Linked DNA regions of Aquibium oceanicum. The protein of the gene in region 1 interacts with the protein of each later gene in a pairwise test. Links are inferred from orthologs where the notes say so. Each region holds a gene or a part of one and is shown in the gene's direction. Other genes may lie near its edges.

Region 1 (8,110 bases):
GGATCCGGAAGAGGCCGACCACGACCAGGAGCTCGATGCCAGCAAGGTCTTTGCCAAGCTCTCCTCGCTCAAGGGAAAGCACGACGAGGACGAGGAATAGGACGGACAGTCCGTCCGATGCCCGCTAACCCGCGGCTCGCCCTCGCTCAGGTCGCCTTGTGGCCTGAGGTCTGAATCGGCAGGCCGTCCTTCCGCGCCGAACGTGCGTCCGGCTGGGCGCCGCTGTGCTTTCGCTCGTAGCGGACGCCCGGGAAGATGATGATCGTCGCGGGACCGCCGGTCGTCCGGCCGTCCGACGGCGCCGCGGTACGCGGTGTGAATGGCACTACGTGTGTCATGGCTCCGGCAATCTCCATCGATGCACTCGAGCACGCTTACGTAAACGCTCTGATGCCAACTCTGCACGGCGTAAGGTTAACAGCTCGCTAACGAATTGCTGCTAGTTTTTCCAGTTGGAAGGGCGTCACTGTGTTTCCAGCGCGGTCCGCGAATATCGTGTGCGATCGTGTTGCGCCCAGGTAACGAGTCGAGTGTGCACAGGGTATGTCAGCGGAATTCCGGCAGGTCGCGAACCGCAACGGCAGCGGTAAGTCTGAACGCTTGGTGCGGGCGGCTGTATCGGCCTTCTGCTCCCTGACCCGCCCGACCCGTCGCGAAATCACCCAGCTCGGCCAACTGGTCCTCCCGCTCCTCGACCGCGTGCCCGTCGATGCAAAGCGCTACGTCTCGGCGGCATTGTCCGATTCGCGCTATGCCCCGATCGACCTTGTCCTGCGCCTCTGCGAGGAGCCGGTCGACATCTGCGCTCCCCTGCTCATCCGCTCGCCCCTGCTCGACAACGGGCACCTCGTGCGAATCATTGGGAAGATGGGCGCGCGTCACGCGGCGGCGATGTTGCGCCGGCCGCGTCTTCACCCGGCAATCGCGGCTCTTGCTGGCAAGCTCGGCGATGCCGGCACGCAACCGGCTTTGCCCGTGATGCAGACGCAAGACAGGTCGCCGGCCGGGGAGCCGTCGCCGAATGCCATCGAGCCCGATTTTCCCTCGCCCTTCCGCGAGGAAGTCGTCGAGGAAGTCCGCAAGCGCCTTCGCCATATCATGGCCGGATCGTCCGCCGGCAAGAGCGCGCGGCTCGGCCCCGTCCAGCGCGGCTTCACCATGGCCGCCCGCGACTATGAGCGGCTCAAGGCCAACGTGCTCTCCGGCAATGCAGCATTCTTCCAGAGCGCGCTGGCCGATACCCTCGGTATCGATTATCCGACCGCGCAGACCATCGTCAACTCGCGCGACTACGACGATCTGATCGCGGCTTTCCGCCATATCGGCCTCTCCGAGGAGGAAGCCTTCCTTCTCGTGTGCGCGGCCTGTCCGGATCGCTTCCGGAGCGTCGAGGAGATCCGTTCCTTCGCCGACCGCTACCGGTCGCTGCGCATCCGAGCCGCCGATCGAAAGGTCGGGGAATGGAAGCCCGCGCAGGACGCTCGCCCGTCCCCCCAAGGCGAGGTCGTGCCTTTCATCCGGGTTACCGGCGGCCTCAAGGCTTCATGATATCCACGAGGTCTTCGGGCAGACGGGGCGTGTCGAGTTCCACGAACCAGACGTCCGGATCGAACCGCGCCTCGCGCGTGATCCGCGCACTCAGGCCATCTTCCTCGAGCTTCTCTTCCAGCACGACGAACTGTCGGCCACCGGGCCGCTTCTCGTCGTAGCCGCTCTGCGGGGCCGGGCCGAGAAGGGTGGAATCCCCTTCCCTTCCCCGGATCACGATGAAGACCGCCCCCGCCTCAGCGGCGCCCTTGCGCATCACTGCGGCGAAGCCGCCCTCGCCGAAGACGCGGCGAATGAGGGACGAGACGAAGAAATCCGACGTGACCCGCATTCCGGGCCTCAGTTCGTCAATCCGATTTCCGTCATCTTTTCCAGGAGCCTAGCATCCGGCTGCCCGTTAACGGGAAGCCCGAACAGCGACTGGAATTCACGCACGGCGGTGCGGGTCTTTTCACCCATGACGCCGTCGATCTCGATGCCTTCGTTGCCGAAAGCTCTCAAGCCCGCCTGGATCTTGACGATCTGCGTCTGGTCGAGGGCGGCCCCCGGTGCGTCGGAGCGGTTCGGTTCGTCCGAACGGATGGAGGCGACGACGTCGCGGCGCGGCTCGGGAACGGGGACTCCGTCCGGGATCGGCACCGAGGTGGCGGACGGCCCCGCGCCGCCGTCGAGCGCCGCCAGAAGCTCGTCGCTGACTTCGCCGGTGACGGGGAGCCCGACCGTCTTCTGGTAATCGGAGATCGCCTGCCGGGTTTTGGGGCCGGAAAGCCCGTCGATTTCGCCCGAATAGAACTTCAGTTCCTGCAAGGTCGACTGGATCCGGGCAAGCGTTCTCTGGGTCGCGGACGGCTCGGCGGGGGATACTCCCGCTACCGCCTCCTCCGGCTGCGCCCGGACCGAGTTCGTCACATCCCGGGGCGGCGCGGGGCGAGCGGCCGGGGGTTGCGGAACAGCCTCCGCTTCCGGGTGTTCGACGACGAAGCGGGTCTGGAGCAGCGGCTCGGGATGCGGGAATGGCTGGTACCACAGCGCATTCGCGGAAACGTAGAACAGCACCACAAGGAATGCCGTCGAGCTTCCGACGAGCACCGGATTCTCCACGATGGCCGTGCCCGACGCCGCCGCCACGGTCCCGATGAGGCCGGGCTGGCGGCGGTCGATTTCACGCCGACTGACGGAATGCTTCATTGGCTTTCCTCCGCGGTTTGCCGGACGGCGAGATGGTGAGGATTTCGGCATCGTGTCTGTCTTTGGAACCTGTGCAGTCTTCGAAAGGTATCGTGATCTCTACGGACGTCCCCATTCCCGGCGCGCTCTCGACGGCCATCGAGCCGCCATGCAGTTCCACCAGCCCGCGCACGAGGGACAGTCCGAGACCCGTCCCCTCATACTGTCTGGTGTAGTCGTTGAGAACCTGAACGAATGGCTTGCCGATCCTCGGCAGGTCTTCCTCGGCGATGCCGATGCCGGTATCGCTCACTGACAGCCTGACGCCTTCGGCCTGCCGTTCCACCTTGACCGTCACGGTCCCCCCCGCAGGCGTGAACTTCACCGCATTCGAGAGAAGATTGATCAGGATCTGCTGCAACGCGCGCTTGTCAGCGTGCACTTCGCCGACCGTCTCGTCGACGCGGCACTCGAGTTCGACACCCTTCGCCGCCGCCTGGTAGCTCATGATCGCCTTGCTGGTCTCGACGGCCTCCAGCATGCGGAAATGCTCGCGAACGATCGGATAGGTCCCCGACTCGAGCTTGGCGACGTCGAGGATAGCGTTGACCACCGCCAGCAGATGCTCGCCCGATTCGCGCACAAGCCCGGTATATTCGCGCTGGCGCTCGTTGCCGAAAGGACCTGCCATCCCGCACAGAAGCATGTCTGAAAAGCCGATGATCGTGTTCAGCGGCGTGCGCAGTTCATGGCTGACGGTCGCCAGGAACCGGATCTTCTCCGTCTCCGCGCAACCGCGCGCCGCGTCCAGTTCCTCGCGAAGACGCGCCACCGTGGTGTTCTCGCGAAGGATCACGGCAAATCCGTCCTCGCCAACCTCGTCGCTGACGAACTCGAGCACGAAAGGCCGATAGCCGTGTCCCGGCTGGCTGTCGGCGTCCGCCGGCAGCCGCAGGCGCAATTCCACGCTCCGGTACGCCGCGCCTTCGCGCATGTCGGCAACCGCCGCCAGATAGGCGATGCGGTCCGCGACATGGACCCGGTCGAGGAGACCGGCGCCCAGCAGGAACTGCGGATCGAGCGTCAGCACGGAATGCGCCTGCGCGGAGCATTCCGATACCTCGCCGTTCGGCGACAGGCGCATCGTCACCGCCGGATAGCGGTCCGCCAGGAACGACGTCGTTCGCGGCGACGCAGCCTCGACCTCCGGCAGGAATGCCGCGCGTCGCAGCCACAGGGTTCCCGCATAGGCCAGCGGAACGAGCCAGAACCAGGCCGCGGGCGCGTCGACGGCCATGCCGTGGATGAGCGGGAGCAACACACCCATGATTATCGCAGCCGCCGCCGCCAGGGCACCGCCGACCAGCGCGAAGCGGGTGCGGGCGACGAATACCGGTTCGAGGAGCAGCGGCACGAATGACAGGAACAAGGGCGAGGAAGGTCCCCCAGCCAGGGGAACCAGCAGCGCCAGCGGCGCGACCGCGGCGACGAGCAAGGCTGGCCCGGCGACGCTGCGCGACCCGCTCTGGGCGACCGCGACGGCGACTGTCCATCCGATCACGAAACACATGCAGATCGCGGCAAGCGCGACCGGAACGCCCGCCACCGGCGCCAGCACCTGTGCGAAGGCGGCCGAGACCAGGAACGGGCCGGCCAGCGCCACGCCGAGCAGGCGGCGTTGCCTGCCGCGCTCGGAAGTGTCCGTTACGGAAGGGTGTACCAGTCTCCCGCAAGCTTCGGCGAGACCGGAAAATCCTTCGCTTGCTGCTGCGGGGAGCCTACTCAATTCACGCACTCACTGACGTCCGTTCAACGGATCTTTATTCTCGCCGAAACTCTCATCGCCGGTTTAATGAATGAATAAGGCGGCCCGCAGGGGAGCGGCCATTGTGCCGAAATGACCTTCCGAAGGCCCGCGAACGGCTATCAGTTCACCGGATGGTTAATGCGCGCTTAGCGAAAACCCGCTCCGCGCGCGCCGCTTCCGGGCTGCCCCCGCCGGCCGGCGCGGCAGCAATCCGTTGTGGATCAGCGATATAGGTGGTTAGCCAAAAATCTCCGGGATCGCTCGAACTCGTCTCGAATTCGATTCGAACCCAAGCCATTCAAAACCGCTTCCAATTTGACGAAAACTTCGCCGTCTGACGCAATCGGGTGTTGGGCCGGCCGTGCAAGAAGAGCGCAATGGCTAATCTGCCATCTCATCGGAGATCGGACGACAGGGCATAGAAATGGGATTTCTGATCCGGACAATCTTCTGGTTCTCGCTGGTGCTGCTGGTCCTGCCGCTGTCGCCGCAGGACGCCGATGGCAGTTCCGAAGCCGTCGGCGCATTCGAGGCCCTCAACGCCGCGCGCGAGGCGGTCGGCGATCTGAGCGGAATGTGCGAACGCCGGCCGGAAGTCTGCGAGACCGGGCGGGCGGCATTCCACTCGATCGGCATTCGCGCCCGCGAGGGCGCGCGCATCGCCTACGAGTTCCTCGACACCCAGGTGGAAGAGCCGGACGAGACGATCACGACCGGTGGCGTCCCGGCCGAGTGACGGGGACCGCCGGGCTGACACCGAGCCTCCCTTCGATGCCGCGAGCCTTTCCCGCGAGTTAACCGGCTTCGGGCGGTGACTCGGGCACATCCGGCCCCTATATGGGGATTCAGAGAGGCGCCACCCGAATGACTGCCGATATCGACTCCATCATCGACGACTTTGCCTTCCTGGACGACTGGGAGGACCGCTACCGCTATGTCATCGATCTCGGCCGCGACCTCCCGCACTTCCCCGAGTCAGAAAAGAACGACGTCAACAAGGTGCCGGGCTGCGTCAGCCAGGTTTGGCTGACCACCAGCGTCGGCGATGGCGACGACCCGGAGATCGAATTCGCGGGCGATTCGGACGCACATATCGTGCGTGGGCTCGTAGCGCTCATGCTCGCGCTCTACTCCGGGCGCCGCGCCAGCGAGATCGTGACGACGGATGCGGATGCGGTGCTCGCCAGGCTCGGGCTCGACGAGCATCTTACCCCGCAGCGTTCCAACGGCCTGCGCTCGATGGTCAATCGCATCCGCCGCGACGCCCAGGCGGCGCTGAGCGAGAGCGCCTGATCGGTCAGCTTTCGCCGATCTGTGCGCGGTATCCTTCCGAGCCCCAGTGGAGGATGCTTCCTCCCGGTGTCTTCCGGCGCTCCGGCTCGTAGTGGCGCGCAAGCGCGGCCAGAGCGGTCCTGAGGACCACCTTCGCCGATCTTGCCGGCCAGGCTCGCTCGATCTCCACCGTCTCCAGGCCTTTGAGAAAGCAGCAGACGTCCACCAGAAGACCGCCAAGCTCGGGGCCGACGGCCGCCAGAGCCGCATTGACGCGCTGGCGGGCGGCAACCGCGCCGTCCGTCAGTTCCGCGCTCGCGCCCGGCGTCCCAATGGGCCGCCCGGAGCTGCCGGCCGCGCTCCAGTTGGCGCCCAGCCGCGGAAGAAGCTGGCCGCGCGTATAGTCCGCGCGCAGGCGCTCTCCTGCCCGGAACTCCCTTGGATCGAGAAAGGGCCTGCCGTCCTTCGACTTGCGGCGGGCGAGTTGGGCAAGCGGAGATTCGGAAAGGTTCGCCACCGCCTCCCGCCGTCCTTCGGGTAGCTCGACCGGCATCGTGCCGATCTCCACATGCTGCGAGAGACAGTTCCGGTCGCGCATGCGGGCGAAAGCCGCCCGCCCCGCCGGCGTGAGACCCGCGACACCGTCCGTGGCCGCCACGAGCGACCGCCGAACCAGTCCGTCGAACGAGACCCGGCTCACCGAAATTGTCCCGAGCCGCCGCGACACCAGCATCACCCTGTCGGCGCGGCCACACTCTTCCACGCCGGCCGGTCCGAAGGAAAGAAGACGCAGGACACGGATGTCCTCCTTTTCGCGTTGGCCTGCCATTCAGATGCGCTCCATTCCCCTGAGCGCGGCGCGCGCCACTTTTTCCGTCGTGACGACGAGCGCGTCGAAATCGGCGTCGTCGCGCATGTCCTCGATGAGATGGCACGCGTGCAGCACGGTGGTGCGGTCGCGGCCGAAGCCGCGCCCCACCTCGCTCATCGTCATCCCCATGACGACATGCGTGACGTACATGGCAATCTGGCGCACCCGAGCGACGCTGGTGCATGTGCGTCCGGGCTGCCGCAGCTCGCGTCCGCTGACGTTGAAGAGGGCGGCGGCGATGTCGATCATGCAGTCGCAGATGCGCACGTTGCGTTCCAGCGCGGAGCGCGAAGGCTCCGGATCATCATTCGCGGAGCCGCATCCGGACCTGTCCCTTTCCATGTCGGGCAATGACGATTGCCGGTCTTCTCTGACGATCTGGCAGGCGGTACTGGACGGCACGGCGCTTCCCTCTCGTTATAGGAATATGTTCCTCTTATAGCGAGACTAGGGGAAGGTGTGAACAAAATAGCAACACAAAAACTCCCGCGCTACCCCGAAGCGCCTGAAATTCTTATGCTTTCCTGAAAAATCCTTCGTCAATGCGGCCGATTCTCTCCCCGCCCGATCGTCTGCGGGCATGCTTGCGACCGTCGTTCATCGCTCGGGAGCAAACCAATGCCGGTCATCGCCACGGAAGCGCAGTCGTTCAAGGCCGCCCGCGCCCGAGAGACCATCTTTGCCAGGGCATCTGCGGCGTTCTTTCTCGCGACGGGCATAGACCTGCCGGCAGCCATGGGCGCGGAAGGAAAGGACAAGGTGGCGATCCGCAAGCGGGTGCAGCGTCTGCTCGAAAGGGAGCGGCTGCGCGGCGGTGCCCGGCACTGGAGCTACGACCTCAACCGCCACATCGCCCTGAAACAGGCGCTCGCCTTCATCGACGCCGGCTTTCCCAAAGCCCCCGATGAAGTTCCATCCGAGGGAGTAAAGGCGAACGGCCATTCTTCCCACCGGCGGGGACGGCGCGCGCTGTTGGCGAGTGGCCCGGTTGCCTCGCGGTGAGCCTTTCCGAAAAGCGAAACCAGAGACCTCAAAAACGAAAAACGGCGCCCGAAGACGCCGTCTTGAAACGTGAAGTGATGATCGGCAGATTAGCGCGTCTTGCGCTTGCGACCGAGACCCATCTTCTTGGCGAGTTGCGAGCGGGCCGCCGCATAGTTCGGCGCCACCATCGGGTAGCTGGCATCGAGGCCCCACTTCTCGCGGTACTGGTCGGGCGTCAGTCCGTAGTGGGTCATGAGATGACGCTTCAGCGACTTGAACTTCTTGCCGTCTTCGAGGCACACGATGTAGTCGTCGTGAATAGACTTCTTCGGGCTGACTGCCGGCTTAGGCTTCTCCGCCGGCACCTGTTCAGTTCCGGTACCCACGCGGCCAAGCGCGCTGTGGATATCGGCGATCAGGTTCGGGAGTTCTCCGGCGGGAACGGGATTGTTGCTCACATA
Region 2 (5,534 bases), 570 kb from region 1 along the record:
TGTTTCCTCCGTCAGCCACCTTGTGGTGGGGGAGGGCGCCGAGATCGTCTGGATCATCCTGCAGGAGCAGCCCGAGGGTGCCACGCATCTCGGGCAGTTCAACGCCTGGATCGGCAAGAGCGCCAAGCTGACGCTGTTCGTTATGAACTCCGGCGGCAAGCTGGTGCGCCAGGAGATCAGGGTCGACGCGAAGGAAGAGGATGCCGAGTTCCGCCTGCGCGGCGTGAACCTGCTTTCGGGCGACAGCCACACCGACGTGACCATGGTGCTCGATCATTCCGCACCCTCCACGACCTCAACCGAGGTCATTCGCAACGTGGTGACCGGGCGGGCCCGCGGCGTCTTCCAGGGCCAGATCCGCGTCGATCGCGAGGCGCAGAAGACCGATGCCAAGATGTCGTGCAACACGCTTCTCTTGTCCGACGACGGCGAGTTCTCGGCCAAGCCGGAACTCGAGATCTTCGCCGACGACGTCGCCTGCGGCCATGGCGCCACGGTGACGGAAATCGACCGCGACCACCTGTTCTACCTGATGGCGCGCGGCGTTCCGGAGAAGGAAGCGCGCGGACTTCTGGTCAAGGCTTTCGTAGCCGAGATCATCGAGGAACTGGACGACGAGGCGACGGTGGCCGCACTCGAGGCGAGGCTCGACGGCTGGTTCGCGGCGCATGGGTGAGATGATGGCCGGGCGCGCAGACCGTAGCGACGGCGGAGAGGTCTCGCCATGGACCAGATGACGCCCCCTTACGACGTCGAGGCGATCCGCCGCGACTTCCCGATCCTGTCGCGCGAGGTCTACGGTAAGCCGCTGGTCTATCTCGACAATGGCGCCTCGGCGCAGAAGCCGCAGTCGGTCATAGACGCGATCACGAACGCCTATTCCAGCGAATACGCCAACGTGCACCGCGGGCTGCACTTCCTGTCGAATGCCGCGACCGACGCCTACGAGAAGTCACGCGAGACGGTTCGGCGCTTCCTCAATGCCGCCAGCGTCGACGAGATCGTCTTCACCAAGAACGCCACCGAGGCGATCAACACGATCGCCTATGGCTGGGGCATGCCGAACATTGGCGAGGGCGACGAGATCGTGCTCTCCATCATGGAGCACCATTCCAACATCGTGCCCTGGCATTTCATCCGCGAGCGGCAGGGCGCGAAGCTCGTCTGGGCTCCGGTGGACGACGAGGGCGTCTTCCATATCGAGGAATTCGAGAAGTGCCTGACGGAGCGCACGAAGCTCGTCGCGATCACGCACATGTCGAATGCGCTCGGGACCGTGACGCCGATCCGGGAGATCTGCCGCATCGCGCATGAGCGCGGCATCAAGGTGCTGGTCGACGGCAGCCAGGGCGCCGTGCATCTGCCGGTCGACGTGCAGGACCTCGGCTGCGACTTCTACGTCTTCACCGGGCACAAGGTCTACGGGCCGTCCGGCATCGGCATCCTCTATGGCCGGATGGAGATGCTGGAGGCGACGCGTCCCTTCCAAGGCGGCGGCGAGATGATCGAGGACGTGTCGATGGACAACGTCACCTACAATCATCCCCCGCACCGCTTCGAAGCCGGTACGCCGCCGATCGTCCAGGCGATCGGTTTGGGCGCGGCGCTCGAATACATGGAGGCGGTCGGGCGGGAAAACATTGCCGCGCACGAGGCGACGCTGCGCGACTATGCGCACGAACGCCTGCGCGGCATCAATTCGTTGCGCATCTTCGGCAACGCGCCGGACAAGGGCGCCATAACCTCCTTCGAACTCGAAGGCATCCACGCCCACGACGTTTCGATGGTCATCGATCGCTCCGGCGTCGCCGTGCGGGCGGGCACACACTGCGCCCAGCCGCTGTTGAAACGCTTCGGCGTCACCTCCACATGCAGGGCTTCCTTCGGCATGTACAATACGAAGGCCGAGATCGACGTCCTGGCCGAGGCGCTGGAGAAGGCGCGAACGTTTTTCGGGTGAAGACCATGAGTGATGACACTGTTCACAACGACGAGACCGCGAATGCTCCCGCGGATTCAATCGAGGCTTCGTCGGTCATTCCGCCGGACGAACTGGCACGTCTCACCGACGACATCGTGAGCGCGCTCAAGACCGTCTATGATCCGGAAATACCATCGGACATCTACGAGCTCGGCCTGATCTACAAGATCGACATCGAGGACGATCGGTCGGTCAAGATCGACATGACGCTCACCGCCCCCGGCTGCCCGGTGGCCGGCGAGATGCCGGGCTGGGTGGAAAACGCCGTCGGTGCAGTCGAAGGCGTCTCGGGCGTCGATGTGTCGATGGTGTTCGACCCACCATGGACCCCGGATCGCATGTCCGAAGAAGCGCAGGTCGCCGTCGGCTGGTACTGACGGCGCCTCCCGCTTCGGGGCCTCAGCGGCCCGCCGGAATGTCCCTTATCGCGATGATCGACTTGTTCAGCCCCGCGACCTTCTCGTGGCTCACCTTCGCGTCCGGGAAGAGCTTTCGGATCTCCCGCGTCGACAACAGGTGATGGTGGTAGATGATGTCGCGCGCTTCCTCGATCGTTCCGATCCGCCTGAAAAAGCCCAGCGAATAGCGCATGATGAGGCGTTCGCGCACGGCAACCGGCAGGTACTGGAAGCCCGGCGTGCGGAAGTGCGGCTCGTAGGGAAACCAGAAATTCGGCGTCTGCATGTAGTAGCGCGGCGCGAGGCGACGGGTGTTGGCGGCGAAATCCTCCATGTCCATCCAGCTTCCGACGTGCTCGACGACGGAATTTGAGTGCACGAGGTCGAACCGCTTGCCGTCGAGGAGGGTCGGGTTGGTCGCGCTGTCCTTGTGGAAGGCGAAGACGTCCTGCTGCTCGACCTGCTGGTCCTCGGTGTTGACGATGGTGAAGCGGAGCCGGTGGCGGTTGGCCTTGATGAAATCCTCGCCGATCTTCCAGTAGGTCTCCGTGCCGCCGAGGTCGAGGATATCGGCCGTGCCCCGCTCGCTGAGGATCGACTCGATCAGGCGCTGGACCTGCCGGAAGCGCTTGGCGCGAAAGCCGAACTCGAGGCTGTTCGTGTTTCGGTACGGATCGGCCTTCACAGGCGCGAGGAAGGCTTGGTCGGAAATTGTCGCGTGCGGCATGTCGGTCCCCTTATCTATTAACCGAACGTTAACTCAATTCGGGCTGGTAAGGTTACCAAAAGGTTAGAATAGCGTTAATGTTGGGGTTTTATTAGAATTGTAATCAAATTGTTGTCTCTTCGGCGGGGCAGGATGCCGCCGCTCAGATGAGCTGCAAGCCCTTCAAGCTGGCATGGCCGCTCTTGCCGATGATGATGTGGTCGTGCACCGAAATGCCGAGCGGCTTGGCGGAATCGATGATCGTCTTCGTCATCTCGATGTCCGCGCGGGAAGGGGTGGGGTCGCCGGATGGGTGGTTGTGCACCAGGATGATCGCCGTGGCCGACAGCTCCAGCGCGCGCCGCACCACCTCGCGGGGGTAGACCGGAGTGTGGTCCACTGTCCCGGTCTGCTGCACTTCATCCGCGATCAGTGCGTTTTTCTTGTCGAGGAAGAGGATGCGGAACTGCTCGCGCGGCTCGAACGCCATCGCCGTACGGCAATAGTCGAGCACCGAACCCCAGGATGAAAGGACCTGCCTGCCGCGGATGCTGCTCTTCAGCATGCGCTCGGCGGCGGTCGCGGCCAGCTTGATCTCGAAGGCCACGGAACTGCCGACGCCCTTGGTTTCGGTCAGGAGGTGGATCGGCGCGCCAAGAACCTCGGCGAACGATCCGAACCGCGCGATCAGCGCCTTGGCCACCGGCTTGGTGTCGGCGCGCGGAATGGACCGGAAGAGCAGAAGTTCGAGTAGTTCGTAGTCGGCGAGCGAATCCGCGCCACCCTTCAGGAAGCGCTCGCGAAGACGTTGGCGATGGCCCGCGTAGTGCGGAATGCTCTGCGCTTCGGTTCTGGATGGCGTTCTAGCCGGTCGCTCGGCGAAGAACCCGCGCTCGTCCTCGTCTTCTCCCGACATGCCGCCCCCACGCATGATCCGGACGTTTCGCCGCCCGGTTGTGCGTGGAGACTAGTTCGGCAGACCGGGCCGGTCGAGCCCTCCCGGCGACAGCGTGAAGATTTCGCAGCCGGTATCGGTGACGCCCACCGTGTGCTCGTACTGGGCCGAGAGCGACCGGTCGCGCGTCACGGCGGTCCAGCCGTCGGACAGCACCTTCACGTGCGGACGGCCGAGATTGATCATCGGCTCAATGGTGAAGATCATGCCGGGGCGCATCTCCACGCCCTCGTTGCGGCTGCCGTAGTGAAGGATGTTGGGCGCGTCGTGGAAGAGAAGCCCCACACCGTGGCCGCAGAAGTCGCGCACAACCGAGCACCGCTCGGCCTCGGCATAGGACTGAATGGCGGCGCCAATCGCGCCGGTCCGCTCGCCGGGCTCGACGGCGGCGATGCCGCGCATCATCGATTCGTGGGTGACCTCGAGCAGCCGCTCGGCCGCGCGCTTGATCCTTCCCACCGGATACATGCGCGAGGAATCGCCGTGCCAGCCGTCGAGGATGTAGGTGACGTCGATGTTGACGATGTCGCCCTCGCGCAGCGGCTTGGCATCCGGGATGCCGTGGCACACGACGTGGTTGATCGACGTGCAGGACGACTTCGTGTAGCCGCGATAGTTGAGCGTCGCCGGGATCGCGCCGTGGTCCATGCCGAACTGGAAGACGAACCGGTCGATCTCTTCGGTCGTCGTGCCGGGCTGCACCATCGCGGCGAGTTCGTCGAGCGCGCGCGCCGTCAACTGGCAGGCCTTGCGCATGCCGGCGAACGCGTCCTCGTCGTAGAGCCTGATCTGCCCCGTGTTCTTCAACGGCGCGGTGGCGGCTTCCTGATAGGTGACCATTGTTCCGTCCAGTGATCCTCTGCCGGCGCGAAGCCGGACGGAGGCGAGATGTGTTCGGGAGATTTGGCATCGATGCGGCCGCGCATCAAGTGCGCAGGTGCGAAACGGCGAGGAGGCCGGCACGCCGCGGAGGGGTCGGTCGACTATCGGAGCAAAAAAAAGCCGGCCTCAGGATCCGTCAGATCCAAAAGGCCGGCCGACTGGAAGTCGGTGAAGTTATTCTACTGAGCCATCGGAAGCTGGGCTTCCAGGGCGGCCTGAACGAACATTTCGCGGGCCATGACCGGGGAGGCCTTGCCGCTGCTCGCGGCGCGGCAGGCGCGCGAGGCGGCTATGTACCATTTGCCGCGGCCGTTCGGCCAGGTTTCGAGAAGTTCGGCGGCGCGCTCGGCGGTGTCGACTTCCACGACGGGGCCGTGGAGGCCCTTGCTCAACCATATCGGCTTGGGAAACTGGGTTCTCGAATGCATGGGCCTGCTCCGCTCGACTGTCTGGCTTTAAGAATGCTTAACGGGGAACTCGGTTCCATCCGCCAGGAGGTTTTCGACGGGTTCGAATGGCGGAAACCGGAAGGCACCGGATCCGGCCGCGTCGCACTAAGGAATGCCGAGGCAGATCGGGTCGTCCGAGGCGTGGATAGCGAATTCACGACGG

Evidence for each region. Proteins that work in one complex are often made in the same cells at the same time.
Region 2: the proteins of BSQ44_RS09115 (region 1) and BSQ44_RS11870 interact in binary tests that used the Escherichia coli proteins (3 or more experiments, as listed by UniProt). The link is inferred for Aquibium oceanicum from one-to-one orthologs.

Annotation. Positions count from the first base shown.
Region 1 is NZ_CP018171.1:1,833,200-1,841,309, reverse strand. Bases 4,375-7,100 are described here. They hold BSQ44_RS09115 (SufE family protein), read left to right. Parts: upstream 4,375-5,386; coding sequence 5,387-5,815; downstream 5,816-7,100. Other genes in these bases: BSQ44_RS09105 (helix-turn-helix domain-containing protein), read right to left, coding at 6,624-7,067; BSQ44_RS09110 (DUF6456 domain-containing protein), read right to left, coding at 5,820-6,623; BSQ44_RS09120 (DUF5330 domain-containing protein), read left to right, coding at 4,947-5,258; BSQ44_RS09125 (sensor histidine kinase), read right to left, coding at 4,375-4,501. Outside these bases: BSQ44_RS09150 (DUF1013 domain-containing protein), read left to right, coding at 1-100; BSQ44_RS09145 (hypothetical protein), read right to left, coding at 147-338; BSQ44_RS09140 (hypothetical protein), read left to right, coding at 544-1,548; BSQ44_RS09135 (DUF1491 family protein), read right to left, coding at 1,535-1,879; BSQ44_RS09130 (peptidoglycan-binding domain-containing protein), read right to left, coding at 1,888-2,736; more of BSQ44_RS09125, read right to left, coding at 2,711-4,374; BSQ44_RS27270 (hypothetical protein), read left to right, coding at 7,284-7,667; BSQ44_RS09095 (Ros/MucR family transcriptional regulator), read right to left, coding at 7,757-8,110. UniProt on the Escherichia coli protein: Participates in cysteine desulfuration mediated by SufS. Cysteine desulfuration mobilizes sulfur from L-cysteine to yield L-alanine and constitutes an essential step in sulfur metabolism for biosynthesis of a variety of sulfur-containing biomolecules.
Region 2 is NZ_CP018171.1:2,402,580-2,408,113, forward strand. What follows is about bases 1-2,842. They hold BSQ44_RS11870 (cysteine desulfurase), read left to right. Parts: upstream 1-724; coding sequence 725-1,960; downstream 1,961-2,842. Other genes in these bases: sufD (Fe-S cluster assembly protein SufD), read left to right, coding at 1-676; BSQ44_RS11875 (SUF system Fe-S cluster assembly protein), read left to right, coding at 1,966-2,358; BSQ44_RS11880 (class I SAM-dependent methyltransferase), read right to left, coding at 2,381-2,842. Outside these bases: more of BSQ44_RS11880, read right to left, coding at 2,843-3,106; RadC family protein, read right to left, coding at 3,249-4,016; map (type I methionyl aminopeptidase), read right to left, coding at 4,053-4,880; BSQ44_RS11895 (DUF982 domain-containing protein), read right to left, coding at 5,102-5,350. UniProt on the Escherichia coli protein: Cysteine desulfurases mobilize the sulfur from L-cysteine to yield L-alanine, an essential step in sulfur metabolism for biosynthesis of a variety of sulfur-containing biomolecules.